Regions from separate parts of the Yersinia sp. 2541 StPb PI genome, predicted to be linked through region 2. Evidence: riboswitches for the same ligand, from Rfam matches in the RefSeq annotation. Region 2 holds a riboswitch; the other holds the start of a gene.

Region 1 (10,965 bases), 1.6 Mb from region 2:
GCCACCACGCAGAGTAATTTCCGTCTGTTCACGCAGCGTGACGCGAGCAAAAATCAGCATGCCGTGGGTAGCATCAACATCATCACCACCATCTTTGCGGATGGCCGCCGTAGCTTGCTGGCCCTCAATGAGGGGTTGTTCTACATTCAGGCATAACGTGACACCGGAAGGCGTCACAATTGAAATCTGGTCAATCACTTGCTGGCGCAACACCATTAGCGCCGCCACTTTAGCCGCCGCCGTCGCACAAGAACCGGTGGTGTAACCTTTGCGATATTGTTTGCCGTTATGCCAAATGCTGTCTAATTGCTGGTTTTGCAGCATCTGACTGTCATTGACAGTAGCCTCACTCATAGCGCCCCCCGCAACTGATAGAGGATGGCATTGATGATGGCTGCTGCCACATTGCTGCCCCCTTTGCGCCCAAGTGCTGCAATGCATGGCAGGTCACTGGCAACCAAGGCATCTTTGGATTCAGCCGCCCCGACAAACCCCACCGGTACACCAATGACCGCGATCGGTGTGGCGTGGCGTTCCAACAAGCGGAATAACGCAGTCGGGGCATTACCAAAGACAAACAGCTTTTCTCCTGACTCTGCCAGAGCAACATCCACTGCGGCCATCGAGCGAGTAATACCCTGTAGCGGCGCACTCTCCACCACCCGTGGGTCACTGATGTAGCAACGGCATTCGCATCCCATCTGCTTTAACAGCACTTTGTTGATACCGGACATCGCCATCGTAGTATCGGTATAAAGGGTGCAACCCCGGCGGATACCCTCGGCAATATGGGTTAGTACCTGCGGTGAGAAATGCAGAATATCCAGCCAATCAAAATCCGCCGTGGTATGGATAACCCGCTTGATCACCGCTTCTTGCATCTCACTGACAAAGCGAAAGTTCGGGTGCTCATCGGCAATAATGTCACCGATGATGGCAAAACTGTTTTGCTCTATTTCCTGCGGGTTCTTTATATAGTTCATCAGGTTATCCTTGTTAAATGCCGACCAGCAGCAGACGAATCAGGGCAAACAGTAATAGTGCTAATAACGACGCCATCAGCATCAAATGGATAGTGCGCGGGATATCATCCAGCGCCACCTCGCGCCGTTCATCACCGATCCAGGGTTTTTCAACCCGCACGCCAAAGTAATCATTCGGCCCCCCCAGCCGCACGCCCAGCGCACCGGCAACCGTGGCTTCAGACCAGGCACAGTTAGGACTGGCGTGCTGATAACGATCACGCCAGCCGATGCGCAATGCCTGACGGTAATCGGCTCGTAGTAACCACGCGGCTACGCTGAGTAATAACCAGCTCAGACGGGCTGGGATCCAGTTCGCCACATCATCCATCCGTGCCGACACATAACCAATCGCGCGGTATTTTGGCGTTTTGTAACCCACCATCGAATCAAGGGTATTGACTGCTTTGTAAGCCATTGCCAGCGGGGCGCCGCCTAACATCAAAAAGAACAGCGGTGCAATCACGCCATCAACGCTGTTTTCGGCCACTGTCTCTACCACCGCACGGGTGATTTGTGGCTTCTCTAGTTGTGAGGTGTCACGCCCGACAATCCATGACAGCTTCTCGCGGCTTTGTGCCAGCGAACCGTGCTTCAGGGCATCAAATACCAGTAGCGCCGCATCACTCAGGCAACGTCCGGCTAAGAGGGTGTAAATCATCCACACTTGCGCCAACCAGCCGAGCCACGGATTGATGTGTGTCATCAGTGATAAGAACCCCCAACTCAGCAGCCATGTCACGCCGACCACCACCAACCACAGCGCTGCTCCCCCCCACTTCAGTGCCCGTTCGCTGTGACAAACCGCACGGATAGCACGTTGCATGACAGAGATCAGGTTGCCTATCCAGCGCACCGGGTGCGGCCAGTGCGGCGGGTCGCCGAGCCAGCTATCAAGCAAGAAAGCAACAAACCATGCGCTCAGGGTCATAGCACGCTCCGGGCAGCGGTCAGCCAGCCATCAAGCAAACCGGGGCGCTGGGCAAAATGGATATGCAGATAGCTGGCCTGAGTGCGCTGAAGTTGATAGCCACTGTGCCAGCGCTGAATAGCGACACCATCACGCCATTTGCTGCTATCAAATACCGGCGTCAATGGGCTAGTAAAATCGGAATAATGGAATTCATGACCACGCAGAATTTCACCTTGTGCAGCCAATAAGGTGTCACTGCGGGCCTGTGCCTGACAGTAACCAAAGCGAGTCAGCCGTTTCCCCATCCGGCTCTCACCGGCCAAAATGCCAACCATCGGGTGGCGCTGACCACTCTCATCCGTTAAGCCATCACCGAGATACATCAGGCCACCGCATTCGGCATACAGCGGGATCTGTTGGCGATGCGCTTGCTGTAACGCTGCATGCATCGCTGTATTTGCGGCTAAGCGGGCAACGTGAATTTCGGGATAACCTCCCCCGAGATAAATCATCTGGCAATCGGGTAACCGGCGGTCATGAAGTGGGCTGAAACGTTGGATGCGCACGCCTGCCTGCTCTAGCAGGTCAAGGTTATCGGGGTAATAGAAATTGAATGCTTCATCTTCGGCCAAGGCCAGTGTCAGGCCGTTAGCCAGTGTAGACAGAGGTAAGGAAGGCGGGGTGCCGGCAGGCTGTGCCGCACAATGCGTCAGTGCCAGTAATCGGTCGAGATCGATAAAGGCTTCAACCTGCTGTGCCAGCCGTTGCCAGCGGGGCGAGCTGTCGGGCTGATGGGTTCTACCCGCCACGCCCTCACGCTGCTCTTGCACCGGTATCAACCCTAAATGGCGTGATGGCAGCGCGATATCATCCATCACCGGCAAGCGCCCCAGCACGGGAATACCGCAGTAATGCTCGATGGCGTGGCGGATTAGCTGATAATGGTTTTCTGAATTAACACGGTTAACAATCACGCCTGCGATGGTGAGATTTGGGTCAAACTGGCAGAACCCCAGCACGGTAGCCGCAACCGAGGTGGATACCGCCTTGCCATCCACCAGTAAGATAACCGGGCAGCCCAGTTGTTTGGCCATCGCCGCACTACTGCAATAATCGGGATCAGTGCCGTAGCCGTCATACAAGCCCATCACACCTTCGATCACCGCCACATCAGCATGGCGCATGTGCTGGTTATATAACCCATTCAAGGTCGCAGCCGGTAGCATAAAAGCATCGAGGTTACGCGAGGTAACACCACTGACGGCGCTATGCCAGCCGGTATCCAGGTAATCTGGCCCGACCTTAAACGGCTGCACAGATAATCCGCGTGCCATCAGCGCCCGCAGAATACCCAACGTCACGGTTGTTTTACCGCATCCACTGCCGGTACCTGCGATAATAAATGCTTGTTTGCCAGACCGTTGCATAAAAAATCCCGCCATTTCGAGCGGGATATGCAGTGTCAAAAAGGTGCGTCTGCGCAACGTCACCGCAGCGCGCATCTAATGACAACCCACTTCCCACCGAAGGAGTTGAATATATTTTACCGATTTGGCTGGTCTTCTGGCTTAGCGTCATCCTCTCCCGCACCTTCCCAATCCGGTGGATCAGTGGTTTCAGCGGGTTCGTCGGCATCACAGCAGCGGGGGCTGCGGGGGATTGTCACCCCCTTCCCTGTCGTGTATTAAGTGCCAATGCGTACACGACATAACCATTTCAGTAACTTCCCCCTCGTATTGATAGCTACAGTGTTGTTAGCAATTCTCACGCACCTGCATCACTGACCTTAGTCAGCTCCACGGGTTTGTTCGTTTGCTACCTTGCTGCAACGCCAACTACGTTGGGGTATGTATTTATCTAATACAGTAGATTATTTTATTTCTATTTCGTTATAGAATTTATCTCTTTATTTACACAGTTGTAACGTCAACTGATTTATTAAATCCGGTTAACGTTAATATACTCTTTTCCACAAATAAAAAATGGTTAATTTCATTTTTTGGGGATTATTTTTTGGTGTCAACACAGCAAATAATTGCCACTGCATTATTAAAAATAATTTAAAAACAATCAGTTAGAAAGATAACGGCATTTAAGAGCATAACAAAAAATTGTCATTATTTATTTAATATATTAATACCCATCACCGTTCTTAAATATATAAACGTGAGCATAGAGCATGACTAATTGTTATTAGATCAATAACTGTCATTCCATTTCACTGCGTTCAGAAGAAAGTGAACGAAATACCTGCGGTGTCACATTATAGGTCTGGCGGAACACCTTGCAAAAATAGCTGGTTTGGGAAAATCCAAGATTTTTGGCAATACTGGCAATGCTCCAATCACTGTGCTGCAACATCTCTCTGGCATTGGCCATGCGTTGTTGGTTGACCCAGGCATTGAAGCCGATCCCCTGATATTTTTTAAATAATTTACTGAAATAGTAAGGGCTGAGATACACCTTGCCAGCCACTTCTTCCAACCGGAGCTCTTCTGACAAATGCGTGTCTATATAGCGTAGTGCTTTCTTCATTTTGCTGTCATGCGGGTGGACCGGCCGTATTCTGCCCGGCTCTTTACTCCCCATATTGTCATTGATTACAACAAAATTGAGGTGTTTTTTCAGGCAGTTCTCAACAATCAGCTTCAGCAAATCAGCCGAGGCTATTACTCGAGAAAAATCCATTATCGGTACATTATGGAACTCATCCATTAGCGCCGGATTCTGCTGCCAGTTATTATCGACATTCAGAATATCAATAAGGTAAACATCTGCATGCAGCCGGACCTGACCACATAACACAAAGCCCACCAGATGGCCGGCAATCACCAAAGGAATAGAAAAATCAGTTAATCCGGCATGGCAGCGGTAGATGCAGGGCTCATTGGATTTGGACGCTTCAAGGCCACCACAACGATCACTCATCCGACAGCGCAGATGGTTAACCGGATCTTGACGCATTAATTGACAAAATGGGGTGAAATTAAACAGGTCAGAGATTTCCTCACCGTGAATATTCACCACCACCACCGCCAATCCGGTGGCTTGGGCAAAATCCTGGGCGATTTTATTTATGAGCTCTGAGTTAAGAGAACTGGCAGAAATCATGATAAAACCTCTCAGTTAATTTATTGTTATTAAATTTTATTTTATTGTTATAAAGCATCCCTGTAATAAGTAATATGTTAGAACATTGTTATTTAGTCATTCCTATTCACCAGGTTAAAATCTATTTCCCTGAAAAGGTAAAGTAACAATTTACTCTACCAGAGTCATAAACGTCAGGGGACCATTAATGAGCCATTAACCAGAATGGATCACGAAATTTCCTCACCCAGTGTCAGATGAGGAAATCCACGTTGCTTTATAAATTAACTTTCTCATCCTCTAACTTACAGGTATTACAAGGTAGATTTTTGCCAATGAGGAAGCGATAAACTGCGGCCCCGAGGCAAGCACCAATAATCGGCGCCACAATCGGAATAATGAAATAAGGGATATCACGGCCGCCGGTCATTGAGATTTTTCCCCAACCAGCAAAGAAGGTAAATAATTTAGGACCAAAATCACGTGCTGGATTCATGGCAAAACCAGTTAATGGAGCGGTAGAAGCACCAATAACCGCCACCAGAATACCGATCAATAGTGGACCTAATGCACCACGTGGCACACCGTTACCATCATCAGTTAGTGCCATAATCAGCCCCATAAGAATCGAGGTGATAATAATTTCAACAAATGCAGCCTGCCATACGCTGATTGCCGGTGATGGGAAGGTGCTGAAGATACTGGCTAATTGCAGACTTTCCATGCTGCCACGCACCATCTGGTGTGCGGCTTCAAAATCAGTAAATAAATTATGATAGAGCATATAGGCCAGTGCCGCGCCACCAAAAGCACCGGCAACTTGAGCAATGCTGTACGGGATGACTTTCCGTGCAGGGAAACAGGCAAATAGCCATAACGCGATAGTAATGGCCGGGTTGAGGTGAGCACCGGAAATTCCTGCCGTCAGGTAGACCGCCAGTGAAATACCCAGCCCCCACACGATACAGATTTCCCACAAACCAAAACTGGCACCTGCTACTTTCAATGCAGCTAAACAACTAATACCAAAAAACAAAAACAGCCCGGTACCGAGGAATTCCGCAATACACTGCGCTTTTAGTGAGTCGTTCATAGATTTACCCTGCTTGTGATTATTATGATCAATCTATCCAAAATAGATGAAGTAATGCACGGCCCATGACCCAGCCACTATAAAGAGAGCAAAAATGAAAGTGTTGTCGTGATGTGCCATTAATTAAACAAAAAGTAGACCTGCAATAACAAATTATTGTCATTTGCGCAGAAAAGTTAGCGCCAACACCGTGTTAACAGGCACTTTTATGCTTTATTCAGCTATATGACTTTCTTGCCATTTATTCTTTCCGTTATTGTTATCAAGCTCGCACTTTTGTGGCTACTCCCCCCTCAGGTGTATCATTATATTTATGCGTGCGATCACGCGAACTATTAATCGGGCGGGTGCGCAATTAGCAGATTTAATACCTACTGTCACCTAATAAATTGTAATTCTGAATATGCAATAGCCAGTTATTACCACCCAATATCAACGAAATAACGTTTTAAAACATAATATTAAGTTATAGCCATGACAATAATTTGTTATTTCCTCACTAACCATTCCCGTCAGTAAATTCAATACAGCCATTCTTTTTCATTGCTTGTTTGTATATTCGTTCTCAGCACGAACCTGACAACTTTATTTTTAAACTTACCGAATTTATTTTTTTAAATTTACTGAATGGCACCAACACGACAGTTTTTATTTTAGAACCTGAAGCGCGTTTGAAACCGTAATAGCTGCATTTCCAACGCACAAACATCAGGTTCCTGACATCCCCGTCGAGGTATTTATGCAACAAGAAGCACTAGGAATGGTGGAAACCAAAGGGTTGACTGCAGCCATTGAGGCTGCGGACACCATGGTGAAATCGGCCAATGTGACATTAGTCGGCTATGAAAAAATTGGCTCTGGTCTGGTCACCGTCATCGTACGTGGTGATGTGGGCGCAGTTAAAGCAGCCACTGATGCCGGTGCAAGTGCGGCTGCGAAAGTGGGTGAAGTGAAATCGACCCATGTCATCCCACGTCCACACACCGATGTCGAGAAGTTCTTGCCAAAGGGAAATAGCTAATGAAAAGCAATGACCTGGTCGACCAAATCATGGCGCAGGTGATAGCAAAAGTCAGCGAACACGCTCCGGCGTCTTCTAAACAACCCTCCTATAAACAACGAGATACGGCTATGGCTGAGAAGACTTGCAGTTTAACGGAATTTGTTGGTACCGCGATTGGTGACACGGTCGGACTAGTGATCGCCAACGTCGACAGCGCCCTACTGGACGCAATGAAGCTGGAAAAACGCTATCGCTCCATCGGTATTTTGGGCGCACGTACCGGCGCTGGCCCGCACATCATGGCGGCCGATGAAGCTGTCAAAGCCACTAATACTGAAGTGGTCAGTATTGAGTTACCCCGCGATACCAAGGGCGGTGCCGGTCATGGCTCGCTGATCATCTTCGGTGGTGATGATGTTTCTGATGTGAAACGTGCCGTCGAAGTGGCGCTGAAAGAGCTGGATCGGACCTTCGGCGATGTTTACGCCAATGAAGCCGGTCACATTGAATTGCAGTACAGCGCACGTGCCAGCCACGCATTGGAAAAAGCATTTGGCGCGCCATTGGGCCGTTCTTGCGGAGTGATAGTCGGTGCACCGGCGTCGATTGGTGTTTTGATGGCGGATACCGCCGTGAAATCTGCCAACGTTGACGTGGTGGCTTACAGCTCCCCTGCACATGGCACCAGCTTCAGTAACGAAGTGATTCTGGTTATCTCCGGTGATTCTGGCGCAGTTCGTCAGGCAGTGATTTCTGCCCGTGAGATTGGCAAAACGGTATTAGCGACCTTGGGTTCTGAACCGAAAAACGACCGCCCTTCTTATATCTGACGCCACAGTGAGGCTGTTTCATGAAATCGAAAAGATTTGAAGCATTGGCGAAACGCCCGGTTAATCAGGACGGCTTTGTCAAAGAGTGGATCGAGGAAGGCTTTATTGCCATGGAAAGCCCGAATGATCCAAAACCTTCCATCAAGATTGTTAACGGTGTGGTGACCGAATTAGACGGTAAGCCACAAAGCAGTTTCGACCTGATAGACCACTTTATCGCCCGCTACGGTATCAATCTGGCGCATGCGGAAGAAGTGATGAAGATGGACTCCATCAAGTTGGCCAATATGCTGTGTGATCCTAACGTATCGCGCCGCACCATTGTGCCACTCACTACAGCGATGACCCCGGCCAAAATTGTCGAGGTGGTTTCTCATATGAACGTGGTGGAAATGATGATGTCGATGCAGAAAATGCGCGCACGTCGTACCCCATCACAACAGGCTCACGTCACTAACGTTAAAGATAACCCAGTGCAGATTGCCGCCGATGCCGCCGAAGGCGCATACCGTGGCTTCGATGAGCAGGAAACTACTGTGGCCGTGGCCCGTTATGCGCCATTCAATGCCATCGCGCTGTTAGTCGGTTCGCAAGTGGGTCGCCCTGGTGTGCTGACGCAATGTTCGCTGGAAGAAGCCACCGAGTTGAAGCTGGGGATGCTGGGCCATACCTGTTATGCCGAAACCATTTCGGTTTACGGTACTGAGCCGGTATTTACCGACGGTGATGACACGCCGTGGTCCAAAGGCTTCCTCGCCTCGTCCTATGCATCACGCGGTTTGAAAATGCGTTTTACCTCTGGTTCAGGCTCCGAGGTGCAAATGGGTTATGCCGAAGGCAAATCCATGCTGTATCTGGAAGCTCGCTGTATCTATATCACCAAAGCTGCCGGGGTTCAGGGGCTGCAAAATGGTTCAGTCAGTTGTGTCGGTGTGCCATCCGCTGTGCCATCGGGCATCCGGGCCATCCTGGCAGAAAACCTGATTTGCTCTGCACTGGATTTGGAATGCGCCTCCAGTAACGACCAGACCTTTACCCACTCCGATATGCGCCGTACCGCCCGTCTGCTGATGCAGTTCCTGCCGGGTACTGACTTTATCTCCTCTGGTTTTTCTGCGGTACCTAACTACGACAACATGTTCGCCGGTTCCAACGAAGATGCCGAAGACTTTGACGATTACAACGTATTGCAGCGCGACTTGAAAGTTGATGGTGGCTTGCGTCCGGTGCTGGAAGCTGACGTGGTGGCGATTCGTAATAAAGCTGCCCGTGCGCTGCAAGCAGTATTTGCCGGTATGGGCCTGCCACCCATTACTGACGAAGAAGTGATTGCGGCGACATATGCACACGGCTCGAAAGATATGCCGGAACGTAACATCGTTGAAGACATCAAGTTCGCTCAGGAAATCATCAGCAAAAACCGCACCGGTTTGGAAGTGGTAAAAGCATTGGCACAAGGTGGTTTCGAAGATGTAGCGCAAGACATGCTCAACATCCAGAAAGCCAAAATTGCCGGTGACTACCTGCATACCTCGGCGATCATTAAAGGTGACAACCAAGTGCTGTCAGCGGTGAATGACGTCAATGACTACGCGGGTCCAGCTACCGGTTACCGGCTGGAAGGTGCACGTTGGGAAGAGATCAAAAACATTCCAAACGCGCTTGATCCGAATGAGCTTGGTTAAGGGGTTCACGAGATGGTGGATATTAACGAAAAACTGTTACGTCAAATTATCGAAGGCGTATTGCAGGAAATGCAGGGAGACAAAAATACCGTCTCCTTTAAGCAGGATTCCCAACCCGCAGCGGCTACGGCTACTGTTGCTGAAGGAAATTTCCTGACCGAAGTGGGTGAAGCCCGCCCTGGCAGCAATCAGGATGAAGTGATCATTGCCGTCGGCCCGGCATTTGGCCTATCGCAAACGGCTAACATCGTCGGTATCCCGCACAAAAATATTCTGCGCGAACTGATCGCCGGTATTGAAGAAGAAGGCATTAAAGCACGGGTTATCCGCTGCTTTAAATCCTCCGACGTGGCGTTTGTTGCCGTCGAGGGTAACCGCCTGAGTGGTTCCGGTATCTCCATCGGCATTCAATCCAAAGGCACTACGGTGATTCATCAGCAAGGCTTACCGCCGCTCTCCAATCTGGAGTTGTTCCCGCAGGCCCCGCTGTTGACGCTGGAAACTTATCGCCAAATTGGTAAAAACGCCGCGCGTTATGCCAAACGGGAATCACCACAACCGGTTCCTACCCTGAACGACCAAATGGCACGGCCAAAATATCAGGCCAAATCAGCGATTCTGCATATTAAAGAAACCAAATATGTGGTGACCGGCAAGAATCCTCAGGAACTCCGGGTGGCGCTTTAACAAAGGAAAACACAATGAATTCCGAAGCTATTGAATCCATGGTTCGCGATGTGCTGAGCAAGATGAACAGCTTGCAAGGCCAGACACCTGCGGCTGCTTGTGCGGCACCAGCAGCCAGTTCGCGCAATGATGCCAAAGTCTCTGATTATCCGCTGGCAAATAAACACCCTGATTGGGTCAAAACGGCCACTAACAAAACGCTGGATGACCTCACGCTGGCTAACGTTTTGAACGGCAGTGTCACTTCGCAAGATTTGCGGATTACACCGGAAATCCTGCGTATTCAGGCATCTATTGCCCGTGATGCAGGTCGTCCACTGTTGGCAATTAACTTCGAGCGTGCAGCCGAGCTGACGGCAGTACCGGATGACAAGGTGTTGGATATCTATAACGCCCTACGTCCATTCCGCTCCAGCAAAGAGGAGCTGAACGCTATCGCCGACGACCTGGAACAGACCTACAAAGCGACCATCTGTGCGGCATTCGTCCGTGAAGCTGCCGTTTTGTATGTCCAGCGTAAGAAGCTAAAAGGCGACGATTAACGCAGTGATATCAATCAAGGGGAAGCGTGCCGTGGGGGTCGTAGCGGCGTAAGCCGCCGGAGCGCCCCTAGGTACGATAGCCCCGTTGATCACGACATCC
Region 2 (10,965 bases):
CATAAAAAGGGTAGGCCGAAGCCTACCAAGTATACCCTTCGTATTTGAAGCTACAGGGTTGCTGGCTACATTTGTTACTCGGCCCATCCTTGGGCCTCGCCTCTGCGAGGCCGCTGCCAGCAGCGTTCAAATCTGCTCCCGGCAGATTTGTCACCCGAATCACTTACTGGTCTTGACCTTAAAAATAAGTAAGCTCATCGAGATGAGTTCACTTGCCGCCTACCTGTAACTCCAATGACTTTGGGTATTCACATTATCTTCACTCTATTAATATTATTAAGCAGATAAGTAATTTTCCAAATCATCACTGCCACCAATATGACGGCCACCGATAAATACTTGTGGCACAGTTCCACGACCAGTGACAGCACGCAAGCTGACGGTTGTCGCATCTTTACCCAGCACGATCTCCTCATACTGAATCCCGCGTTCTTGCAGCATTTGTTTCGCTTTGGCACAGAATGGGCAGCCCGGTTTGGTAAAGACAGATACCGACTCCTGTACTTTAAAGTCGGGTGCCAGATATTTCAGCATGGTATCGGCATCGGACACTTCAAACGGGTCACCCGGCTTATTTGGCTCCACAAACATTTTCTCAACCACACCGTTACGCACCAGCATCGAGTAACGCCATGAACGTGGACCGAAGCCCAGATCAGCTTTCTCAACCAGCATGTTCATGCCCTTGGTGAATTCGCCGTTACCATCTGGAACGAAAGTAATATTTTCAGCATGCTGATCAGCTTTCCAGGCATTCATCACGAAGGTATCGTTGACTGATACGCACAGAATGCTATCAACACCGTGCTGTTTAAACACAGCGGCCAGTTCGTTATAGCGTGGCAGATGGCTGGAAGAACAAGTCGGGGTAAATGCACCCGGTAGTGAAAATACAATCACTGTTTTATTGCTGAACAAATCGTCAGTGGTTACATCAACCCACTGGTCCCCCTGACGGGTATGGAAAGTTACTTGTGGGATTTTTTTACCTTCTTGGCTAGTAAACATCTGTAACTCCTTAATTAAAAAATAAAATATTTAAATTTTTATGAATATCTTTTCGTTGGGGCACATTATTCATTTTATCACTTGATAGATCTAATCACTGATTGCTATCTTATCTATCGTCAATGGCTATCATAAAGCGGAGCACAGATGAATATTCGTGATTTAGAATACTTGGTGGCGCTGGCTGAATTCAGGCATTTCCGGCGTGCTGCCGACTCTTGCCATGTCAGCCAACCCACATTAAGTGGTCAGATTCGTAAGCTGGAAGATGAGTTGGGCGTGATGTTGCTGGAGCGCACTAGCCGTAAGGTCTTGTTTACGCAGGCTGGGTTGTTGCTAGTGGAACAAGCCAGAACTATATTGCGAGAAGTAAAGGTACTGAAAGAGATGGCCAGCTTGCAGGGCGAAAGCATGTCCGGTCCACTGCATATCGGCCTGATACCTACTGTCGGGCCTTATTTGTTGCCGCAAATCATTCCCATGTTGCATAAGGCATTCCCGAAATTGGAAATGTATCTGCATGAAGCACAAACCCAGAATCTTCTGGCTCAGTTGGACAGTGGCAAGCTGGACTGTGCCATTCTGGCACTGGTCAAAGAGACCGAAGCTTTTATCGAAGTTCCGCTATTTGATGAGCCGATGAGCCTGGCTATTTATGCCGATCATCCATGGGCCGATCGTGACAGAGTGCAAATGCATGAGCTGGCGGGTGAGAAATTATTGATGTTGGAAGATGGCCACTGCCTGCGCGATCAGGCGATGGGCTTCTGTTTCCAGGCCGGTGCAGAGGAAGACACCCATTTCCGCGCCACCAGTTTGGAAACTCTGCGTAATATGGTGGCTGCGGGGAGCGGCATTACTTTGCTGCCGTCGTTGGCGGTACCGAATGAGCGCAAGCGTGATGGCGTATGCTATCTGGAGTGCTACAAGCCTGTGCCTAAACGCACTATCGCGTTGGTGTACCGCCCCGGTTCCCCACTGCGTGGCCGCTATGAGCAACTGGCCGAGGCGATACGTGAACACATGCAACCGCGTATGAATCCAGATGTTATCAAGGAAAAGCTAGAACAGGCGGTTTAAACCGTTCAGTGCTGCCACACGATAGGCTTCAGCCATCGTCGGATAGTTGAAGGTTGTATTAACGAAATATTCGATAGTATTGCCTTCTCCTTTCTGTTCCATAATCGCCTGTCCGATGTGGATAATTTCCGCTGCACGTTCGCCAAAGCAATGAATACCCAAGATTTGCTTGGTTTCTCGATGGAACAGGATTTTTAAGCTACCGGTATCCATCCCGACGATTTGCGCGCGCGCCAGATGTTTAAATTGCGCCCGGCCGACCTCGTAGGGCACTTTCATCGCGGTCAAATCTTGCTCGGTTTTCCCAACCGAACTGATTTCCGGGATGGTGTAAATACCCGTCGGAATATCCTCGATCAAATGAACGTTGGCTTCGCCTTTGATCATTGCTTGTGCCGCGATACGCCCCTGATCATAGGCCGCAGAGGCCAGACTCGGGTAACCAATCACATCACCCACCGCATACACATGGGGCAGCGCTGTCTGGTACATGCTATTGACCTTCAGCAGACCACGGCTATCAGCTTCCAGGCCGATGTTTTCCAACCCTAAACCGCCGGTATTACCGGTACGACCATTGGCATACAACAAGCAGTCTGCTTTGACCTTTTTACCTGATTTCAGATGGACAATAACCCCATCAAGGGTTCCCTCAATTTGCTCAAACTCTTCGTTGTGACGGATAACGACACCGTTATTCCAGAAGTGGTAAGAGAGGGCATCTGACATTTCCTGATCAAGGAAGGCCAGTAGGCGGTCGCGGGTATTGATTAAATCAACTTTGACGCTCAAACCACGGAAGATTGAAGCATATTCACAACCAATAACCCCTGCGCCATAGATAATGACGTGCTGAGGTTCATGGCTGAGCTGTAAAATGGTATCGCTGTCGTAAATCCGTTCATGGCTAAAATCAACATTCGCCGGGCGATAGGGGCGTGAACCTGTAGCAATCACAATGTTATCAGCGCGTAGTGTATCGTTGGTGCCATCGGCATAACGCACGTTGATAGTATTGGCATCAATAAAGCTGGCATCGCCTGAAAACATATGGCAGTGATTGCGATCGTAAAAACCCTGACGCATACGTGTCTGTTGATTAATAACACGATCAGCATGGTTTAAAATATCAGCGAAAGAAGAACTGATGGTTCGGGCATTGTCGCTGTAGAGTGGATTTTGGTTGAATTCGATAATACGGCTAACGGCGTGGCGCAAAGCTTTGGAAGGGATAGTGCCCCAATGGGTACATCCACCGCCCACATTATTATACCGTTCAATTACGGCAACACGGGCACCTTGCTTGACCAACCCCATAGCGGCACCTTCACCGCCAGGACCCGAGCCAATAACAATGGCATCAAAATGGAAGTGCTGTTGCATGTAGGAGAGACCTATTCTTATACAAAATTACAACGATACATTAACATCATCCCAACCAGATACCCAATAGATTTCAAGATGCAGCCAACACATCTGTAAATTGAAAGATGACAGGTATAAATCAATCAACCATGGGTAAATCACCGTGATGTGTGTTGTAAAGCGGCAATTCAGTATTGGGATGATACGTTTGTATAACGGTTGTTACTATAAAGTTTGGTATATTGCTGACTATATATCTTAGATTGAGAATTTGGATATCCCTTGGGCACGATTATGGGCGTCAGAGCACAACAAAAAGAGCGGACTCGTCGTTCCCTTATCGAAGCGGCGTTCAGCCAACTGAGCGCTGAGCGGAGTTTCGCCAGCCTTAGCTTGCGGGAAGTCTCTCGCGAAGCTGGTATCGCACCGACTTCTTTCTACCGGCATTTTCGCGATGTCGACGAACTTGGCCTGACAATGGTCGATGAAAGCGGCCTGATGTTGCGCCAACTGATGCGTCAGGCTCGCCAGCGGATTGCCAAGGGCGGCAGTGTTATCCGTACCTCCGTATCTACATTTATGGAATTTATCGGTAATAACCCGAATGCATTTCGCTTATTGCTGCGCGAGCGTTCCGGCACGTCCGCCGCATTTCGTGCCGCAGTGGCTCGTGAAATTCAGCATTTTATTGCTGAGCTGGCAGATTACCTCGAATTGGAAAACCACATGCCACGCAGCTTCACTGAAGCTCAGGCTGAGGCCATGGTCACAATTGTCTTCAGTGCTGGTGCAGAAGTGCTGGACGTGGATATTGAACAACGGCGACAGTTAGAGGAACGCTTGGTCTTACAACTGCGGATGATCTCCAAGGGCGCTTATTATTGGTATCGCCGCGAGCAGGAAAAACTCGCCGTATCTCGCACTTAATAAGGTAAGGAAAATGATGGAACAGTCTCGCCGTGAAATCGGCACCCTGTTGCTGGCGTTGATTACTGGCCTGGCAATAAATGGTTCATTTAACACGTTATTCAGCGCGTTTGTGCCTTTTTCAGTTTTTCCGCTGCTAACGTTAATATTAGCCGTATATTGTTTGCATCAGCGCTACCTCAATTTCGCCATGCCACATGGCTTGCCAGTACTGGCCTCCGCGTGTTTCTTGCTCGGGATTTTGCTGTATAGCGCGATTGTTCGGGTTGAGCATCCGGCAATTGGTTCTAATTTCGTTCCTTCTATTCTCAGTGTCGTGTTGGTGTTCTGGATCTTGTTTAAGCTAAAAGCACGTAAGTCGGTGCAATCAGAATCTGAGCCAGATAATTCGGATAACCAGCAGCCGCAATAACCTGAAAGCGATATGTTTTAAAACGACATATTTTAAAACGAAAAAGGGCAACATCGCGTTGCCCTTTTACTTATCTATTGCCTGTCAGCCGCGCTTTTCCAGCAATACCCCACACTCCATATGATGGGTGTAGGGGAACTGATCGAACAGTGCTAATCGGCTGATTTTATGTGTCTGTTGTAACTGTTCCAGATTGGCGCACAGCGTTTCAGGGTTACAGGAGATATAAAGGATACGCGGATAACCTTGTACCAGCTTGACTGTCTCGCTATCCAGCCCGCTGCGCGGGGGATCGACAAAAATGGTCTCGCAGTTATAACTGCTCAGATCAATACCCTTCAAACGGTTAAACTCGCGTACACCTTGCATTGCCTGGGTAAACTCTTCAGCCGACATGCGGATAATTTGCACGTTATCGATATTATTTGCCGCGATATTGTATTGTGCTGCTGCCACTGAGGGTTTAGCGATTTCTGTTGCCAACACCCGTGCAAAATTGCGTGCTAGCGCCAACGAGAAATTACCATTACCGCAATACAACTCCAATAAATCACCGCTGGCGTTTTTAGTGGCATCAATCGCCCATTCCAGCATATGAATATTCACCGCTGCATTCGGTTGGGTGAAACTATTCTCCACCTGACGATAAATCATTTCACGCCCAGCAACCGGTAACACTTCATCGATATAGTCGTGATCTAGCATGATTTTAGTTTTCGATGCCCGGCCAATCAGTTGCAGATCAAAACCTTGTTCGCGTAGCTTTTCACGCAATTCCAGCGCCTTCTGCTGCCACTCTTCATCTAATTGACGGTGATACAGCAAAGAGGCGATCAATTTACCGCTTAGGGTAGATAAGTAATCAATCTGGAACAGTTTACGCCGCAAAATCGGTTCGGCCCTGATGGCCGTCATCAGCGCACTCATCAGACGATTGATCAACAAACTTGCCACCGGGAACTGTTCAACACGGATACGCTGTTTGGTCTGCTGGTCAAACATGATGTGGTACAAGTCATCTTCATCGTGCCAAACGCGAAACTCGGCTCTCATGCGGTAATGCTCTGCCGGAGAACGGAATATTTCCGCAGCAGGTGCCTGAAACGGCAACATCATCGTCTGAATACGGGCAGATTTTTCCGCCAGTTGTTGGTCGTAACTGTCTGTTGGCAGGATGTCGGGAGTCATGTTTCTTCTCGTCTGGCCATTATAAAAGAGAGGTATTGCTGCGGATTGTAGGGAAAGTGGGAGTGATGTCCAGTTTTGTTGTGTTTATTCCCTATAACGAGGATGGAAGTCTAGACATCTATTTTACTTGATCGTAGCATTGCGGTCCGGCCTCATGCTGTTACTTAAACACCTACGAGTTAAAAGGGAATCCGGTGTAAATCCGGAGCTGACGCGCAGCGGTAAGGGGAAGTTACGGCGATAGGTTTCAACCAGACACTGTCCGCAAGGGCGGGAAGTCATCGCCAGCTCTATTTCACGGTATTAATTCATTTAAGTAATGAAGAAGACGTGACATCAGAGATCCCAAGCCCGAAGACCTGCCGGTATTACGTCGCAATATGCGTGGTCGTCGCGAACTATCGGCCATGGCACTGCGGCATCCGCCAATTGAGTTTGGATGCTTGTATTCATGACAATTAAAAAATATACGCTGATCACAGCCCTTTCTGTGACGGCATTTTCTGGATGGGCCCAGGACAGCAACACGACAGGTAATAAAGACGAAATGGTGGTTACCGCCAACCGTTTCAAACAGCCAGTTTCCACGGTATTGGCACCCACCGATGTAGTAACGCGTGATGATATCGACCGCTGGCAGGCAAAAAGCCTCAATGAAGTGATGCGCCGGCTACCTGGCGTGGATATTGCCCAAACCGGGGGGCTAGGCCAAGGCTCTTCTATGTATATCCGTGGTACCGAAGCCCGCCATGTATTAGTGCTGATCGATGGCATTCCTCTGGCGCGAACCGGTATCATCAATAGTGTCGACTTTAATCAAATACCTCTCTCTCTGGTGCAACGTGTTGAATATATTCGCGGGCCTCGCTCTGCCGTATATGGCTCTGGGGCGATTGGTGGTGTAATTAACGTGATTACACAGTCAGACCAGGAAGGTGGGCAGATTAATGCCGGGGTTGGTTCTAAAGGTTACCAGCAATATGACGGCAGCGTTCGCCAACGTTTTGGTGATACTTTAGCGACGATAGCGGGCGGCTATCAAACCACGAACGGTTTTAACATTAAACCCGACTCACCTAATCCAGTGGATAGCGATCGGGATGGTTTTCGTAATAAAAATTTTTGGGCGGGGCTAGAGCATCAGTTCAACCAAGATATATCCGGTTTCGTCAGAGGTTATGGTTACACCAATAATACTGATTACGATGTTGGCAGTATTTCTTCCCCTGCTTACAGTGGCGATGAGGAGCGATTATATAACCATACTTATGACGCAGGGCTACGTTATGCTGCGGGGGCTTTCTCCTCTCAATTAATCGGTAGCTATCAGAAATACAAAGATTATAACTACAGCAGCCAATATGGGCGTTATGGTGAGGCGACTACGCTGGACGATATGGATCAGCGTAACGTGCAATGGGGTAATACATACAGTTTTGAGAGTGCAACGCTGAGTGCTGGCGTTGACTGGCAGCAACAGCGTTTGACCTCATCGAGTACCACTATCTCTGATGCATATAAGCGGGATAATACCGGTTTGTATCTTAGCGGGCAGCAGAAGATTGGTAGTGTGACGCTGGAAGCCTCGGGCCGCGAAGATAAAGATGAGCAGTTTGGCTGGCATGAGACCTGGCAAACCGCCGCAGGTTGGGAATTTATCCCCGATTATCGTGCGACATTATCCTATGGAACAGGATTTTTGGCCCCGTCACTGGGTCAGCAGTATGGTTCGCAGCGCTTTGATATCATATCAAACAGTGATTTGAAACCTGAGGAGTCCCGCCAATGGGAGGCAGGTCTGGAAGGATTGACTGGCCCACTTGATTGGCGTTTGTCTGCTTATCGCTACAAAATTGAAAACCTGATCGATTACTTCTCCGACCCAAATACATACAAAGGGCAGTATTACAATGTTGATTCGGCAACGATAAAAGGGGTTGAATGGACAGGTAGCGTCGATACCGGCATTTTCAATCACCAGATCACATTGCAATATATGGATCCGCGTAATGATAAGAATAATGAAGTTTTAGCCCGTCGTTCTAAACAGCAAGCCAAGTATCAATTAGATTGGACAATGTTCAATCTGGATATGGACGTTTCTTATCAGTACTACGGTAAACGCTATGACAATAGCACCTCAGCCTATAGCTCGACTCAACGTGAATTACCGAGTTATAGCACGGTAGATGTTTCAGCGAGTTATCCGGTTACTTCTCATCTTACAGTTCGTGGTAGAATTGCTAACCTGTTTGATAAAGATTACGAAACGGCTTATGGCTATAAAACCGCTGGACGAGAGTATTACCTCACCGGAAGCTATAACTTCTAAGGCTGATACTGCCCCTCGCCCGACAGCACTGATTTTTGACTCAGGTGTTGGCGGGCTATCTGTCTATCAAGAGATTCGGCAGTTGTTGCCGGATCTCCACTATATATATGCTTTCGACAATGTCGCTTTCCCTTATGGGGAGAAGTCCGGTGAGTTTATCGTTGAACGCGTTCTGGAAATTGTCACTGCGGTGCAGCAGCGCCATCCGCTGGCAATCGTCGTCATTGCCTGTAACACCGCCAGCACAGTAGTACTTCCTGCTTTACGTGAACGCTTTGCATTCCCTGTGGTTGGGGTTGTTCCTGCTATCAAACCGGCGGTGCGATTAACCCGCAATGGTGTTGTTGGCTTATTGGCTACCCGTGGCACGGTACATGCTTCCTATACACGGGACTTGATTGAGCGCTTTGCTACCGATTGCAAAATTGAATTGCTGGGTTCATCTGAGCTGGTGGAACTGGCAGAGTCCAAGTTGCATGGTGGTGCTGTACCTATCGAAACATTAAAGAAAATCCTCCACCCATGGTTGGCAATGCGTGAGCCGCCGGACACCATTGTATTGGGGTGCACTCATTTCCCTCTATTAGTAGAAGAGTTGGCGCAAGTGTTGCCTGAAGGTACTCGCATGGTCGATTCCGGTGCCGCAATTGCTCGTCGCACTGCTTGGCTCATCTCTTCTCAAGAAAATGTAGTTTCTTCTCAGGAAGATAATATTGCTTACTGCATGGCGTTGAATGCAGATACTGACGTTTTATTACCCGTTTTGCAGGGTTATGGCTTCCCGGTGCTGCAAAAACTGCCAATTTAAAGGCGTTTTGACTAAAGATTCAGCGGTTGAAAAGTTTTTTCAAATTAGGGGTTGCAGGCTGTCAGGAACTCCCTATAATGCGCCTCCACTGACCGGGAACAACGAAACAGACTTCGCCGGGTCAGGAAGCGAAAAGAATGATTTTGACTTCGAAAGAAACCAAAGAAACTCTTGACTCTTCAGCGGGAAAGCGTATTATCTGCCTCCCGCGTTACCGTAAGATTCGCCGAAAGGCAAACGGGTAACGAACGCTCTTTAACAATTTATCAGACAATCTGTGTGGGCACTCGCAAGACGATATCGAAGCCTGTTTCGGCAGGCAGAAGAAATATCAAAGTCTTGAAGAGTGACCAAAGCAGTACACATTTGAACTTCGGTTCGAATGCATATTTGCAGAAAGTAATCTTTGAGCATCGCTGCTTTTATTAGTAGCAAATCAAACAAATCTTAAATTGAAGAGTTTGATCATGGCTCAGATTGAACGCTGGCGGCAGGCCTAACACATGCAAGTCGAGCGGCAGCGGGAAGTAGTTTACTACTTTGCCGGCGAGCGGCGGACGGGTGAGTAATGTCTGGGAAACTGCCTGATGGAGGGGGATAACTACTGGAAACGGTAGCTAATACCGCATGACCTCGCAAGAGCAAAGTGGGGGACCTTCGGGCCTCACGCCATCGGATGTGCCCAGATGGGATTAGCTAGTAGGTGGGGTAATGGCTCACCTAGGCGACGATCCCTAGCTGGTCTGAGAGGATGACCAGCCACACTGGAACTGAGACACGGTCCAGACTCCTACGGGAGGCAGCAGTGGGGAATATTGCACAATGGGCGCAAGCCTGATGCAGCCATGCCGCGTGTGTGAAGAAGGCCTTCGGGTTGTAAAGCACTTTCAGCGAGGAGGAAGGCAGTCGTGTTAATAGCACGATTGATTGACGTTACTCGCAGAAGAAGCACCGGCTAACTCCGTGCCAGCAGCCGCGGTAATACGGAGGGTGCAAGCGTTAATCGGAATTACTGGGCGTAAAGCGCACGCAGGCGGTTTGTTAAGTCAGATGTGAAATCCCCGCGCTTAACGTGGGAACTGCATTTGAAACTGGCAAGCTAGAGTCTTGTAGAGGGGGGTAGAATTCCAGGTGTAGCGGTGAAATGCGTAGAGATCTGGAGGAATACCGGTGGCGAAGGCGGCCCCCTGGACAAAGACTGACGCTCAGGTGCGAAAGCGTGGGGAGCAAACAGGATTAGATACCCTGGTAGTCCACGCTGTAAACGATGTCGACTTGGAGGTTGTGCCCTTGAGGCGTGGCTTCCGGAGCTAACGCGTTAAGTCGACCGCCTGGGGAGTACGGCCGCAAGGTTAAAACTCAAATGAATTGACGGGGGCCCGCACAAGCGGTGGAGCATGTGGTTTAATTCGATGCAACGCGAAGAACCTTACCTACTCTTGACATCCACAGAACTTAGCAGAGATGCTTCGGTGCCTTCGGGAACTGTGAGACAGGTGCTGCATGGCTGTCGTCAGCTCGTGTTGTGAAATGTTGGGTTAAGTCCCGCAACGAGCGCAACCCTTATCCTTTGTTGCCAGCACGTAATGGTGGGAACTCAAGGGAGACTGCCGGTGATAAACCGGAGGAAGGTGGGGATGACGTCAAGTCATCATGGCCCTTACGAGTAGGGCTACACACGTGCTACAATGGCAGATACAAAGTGAAGCGAACTCGCGAGAGCAAGCGGACCACATAAAGTCTGTCGTAGTCCGGATTGGAGTCTGCAACTCGACTCCATGAAGTCGGAATCGCTAGTAATCGTAGATCAGAATGCTACGGTGAATACGTTCCCGGGCCTTGTAC

The links. Region 2 has a riboswitch for cobalamin ahead of btuB (TonB-dependent vitamin B12 receptor BtuB). Riboswitches for the same ligand answer to the same signal wherever they lie in the genome.
Region 1: linked by a shared signal. The riboswitch ahead of V1953_RS13550 (cobyrinate a,c-diamide synthase) and the one ahead of btuB (TonB-dependent vitamin B12 receptor BtuB) in region 2 are both predicted to bind cobalamin.

What each region holds. Positions count from the first base shown of each region.
Region 1 is NZ_JAZGQB010000001.1:3,006,190-3,017,154, forward strand. It holds gene cbiD (cobalt-precorrin-5B (C(1))-methyltransferase CbiD) at 1-354, opposite strand, end outside; gene V1953_RS13540 (cobalt-precorrin-8 methylmutase) at 351-983, opposite strand; gene cbiB (adenosylcobinamide-phosphate synthase CbiB) at 997-1,953, opposite strand; gene V1953_RS13550 (cobyrinate a,c-diamide synthase) at 1,950-3,362, opposite strand; cobalamin riboswitch at 3,472-3,666, opposite strand; gene pocR (transcriptional regulator PocR) at 4,144-5,046, opposite strand; gene pduF (propanediol diffusion facilitator PduF) at 5,303-6,118, opposite strand; gene pduA (propanediol utilization microcompartment protein PduA) at 6,858-7,139, shown strand; gene pduB (propanediol utilization microcompartment protein PduB) at 7,139-7,951, shown strand; gene pduC (propanediol dehydratase large subunit PduC) at 7,972-9,636, shown strand; gene V1953_RS13580 (propanediol/glycerol family dehydratase medium subunit) at 9,652-10,323, shown strand; gene pduE (propanediol dehydratase small subunit PduE) at 10,338-10,865, shown strand.
Region 2 is NZ_JAZGQB010000001.1:4,570,290-4,581,254, reverse strand. It holds gene V1953_RS20565 (glutathione peroxidase) at 277-1,008, opposite strand; gene oxyR (DNA-binding transcriptional regulator OxyR) at 1,156-2,088, shown strand; gene sthA (Si-specific NAD(P)(+) transhydrogenase) at 2,071-3,471, opposite strand; gene fabR (HTH-type transcriptional repressor FabR) at 3,748-4,380, shown strand; gene V1953_RS20545 (YijD family membrane protein) at 4,394-4,792, shown strand; gene trmA (tRNA (uridine(54)-C5)-methyltransferase TrmA) at 4,877-5,980, opposite strand; cobalamin riboswitch at 6,111-6,361, shown strand; gene btuB (TonB-dependent vitamin B12 receptor BtuB) at 6,432-8,312, shown strand; gene murI (glutamate racemase) at 8,257-9,120, shown strand; rRNA gene V1953_RS20525 (16S ribosomal RNA) at 9,570-10,965, shown strand, end outside.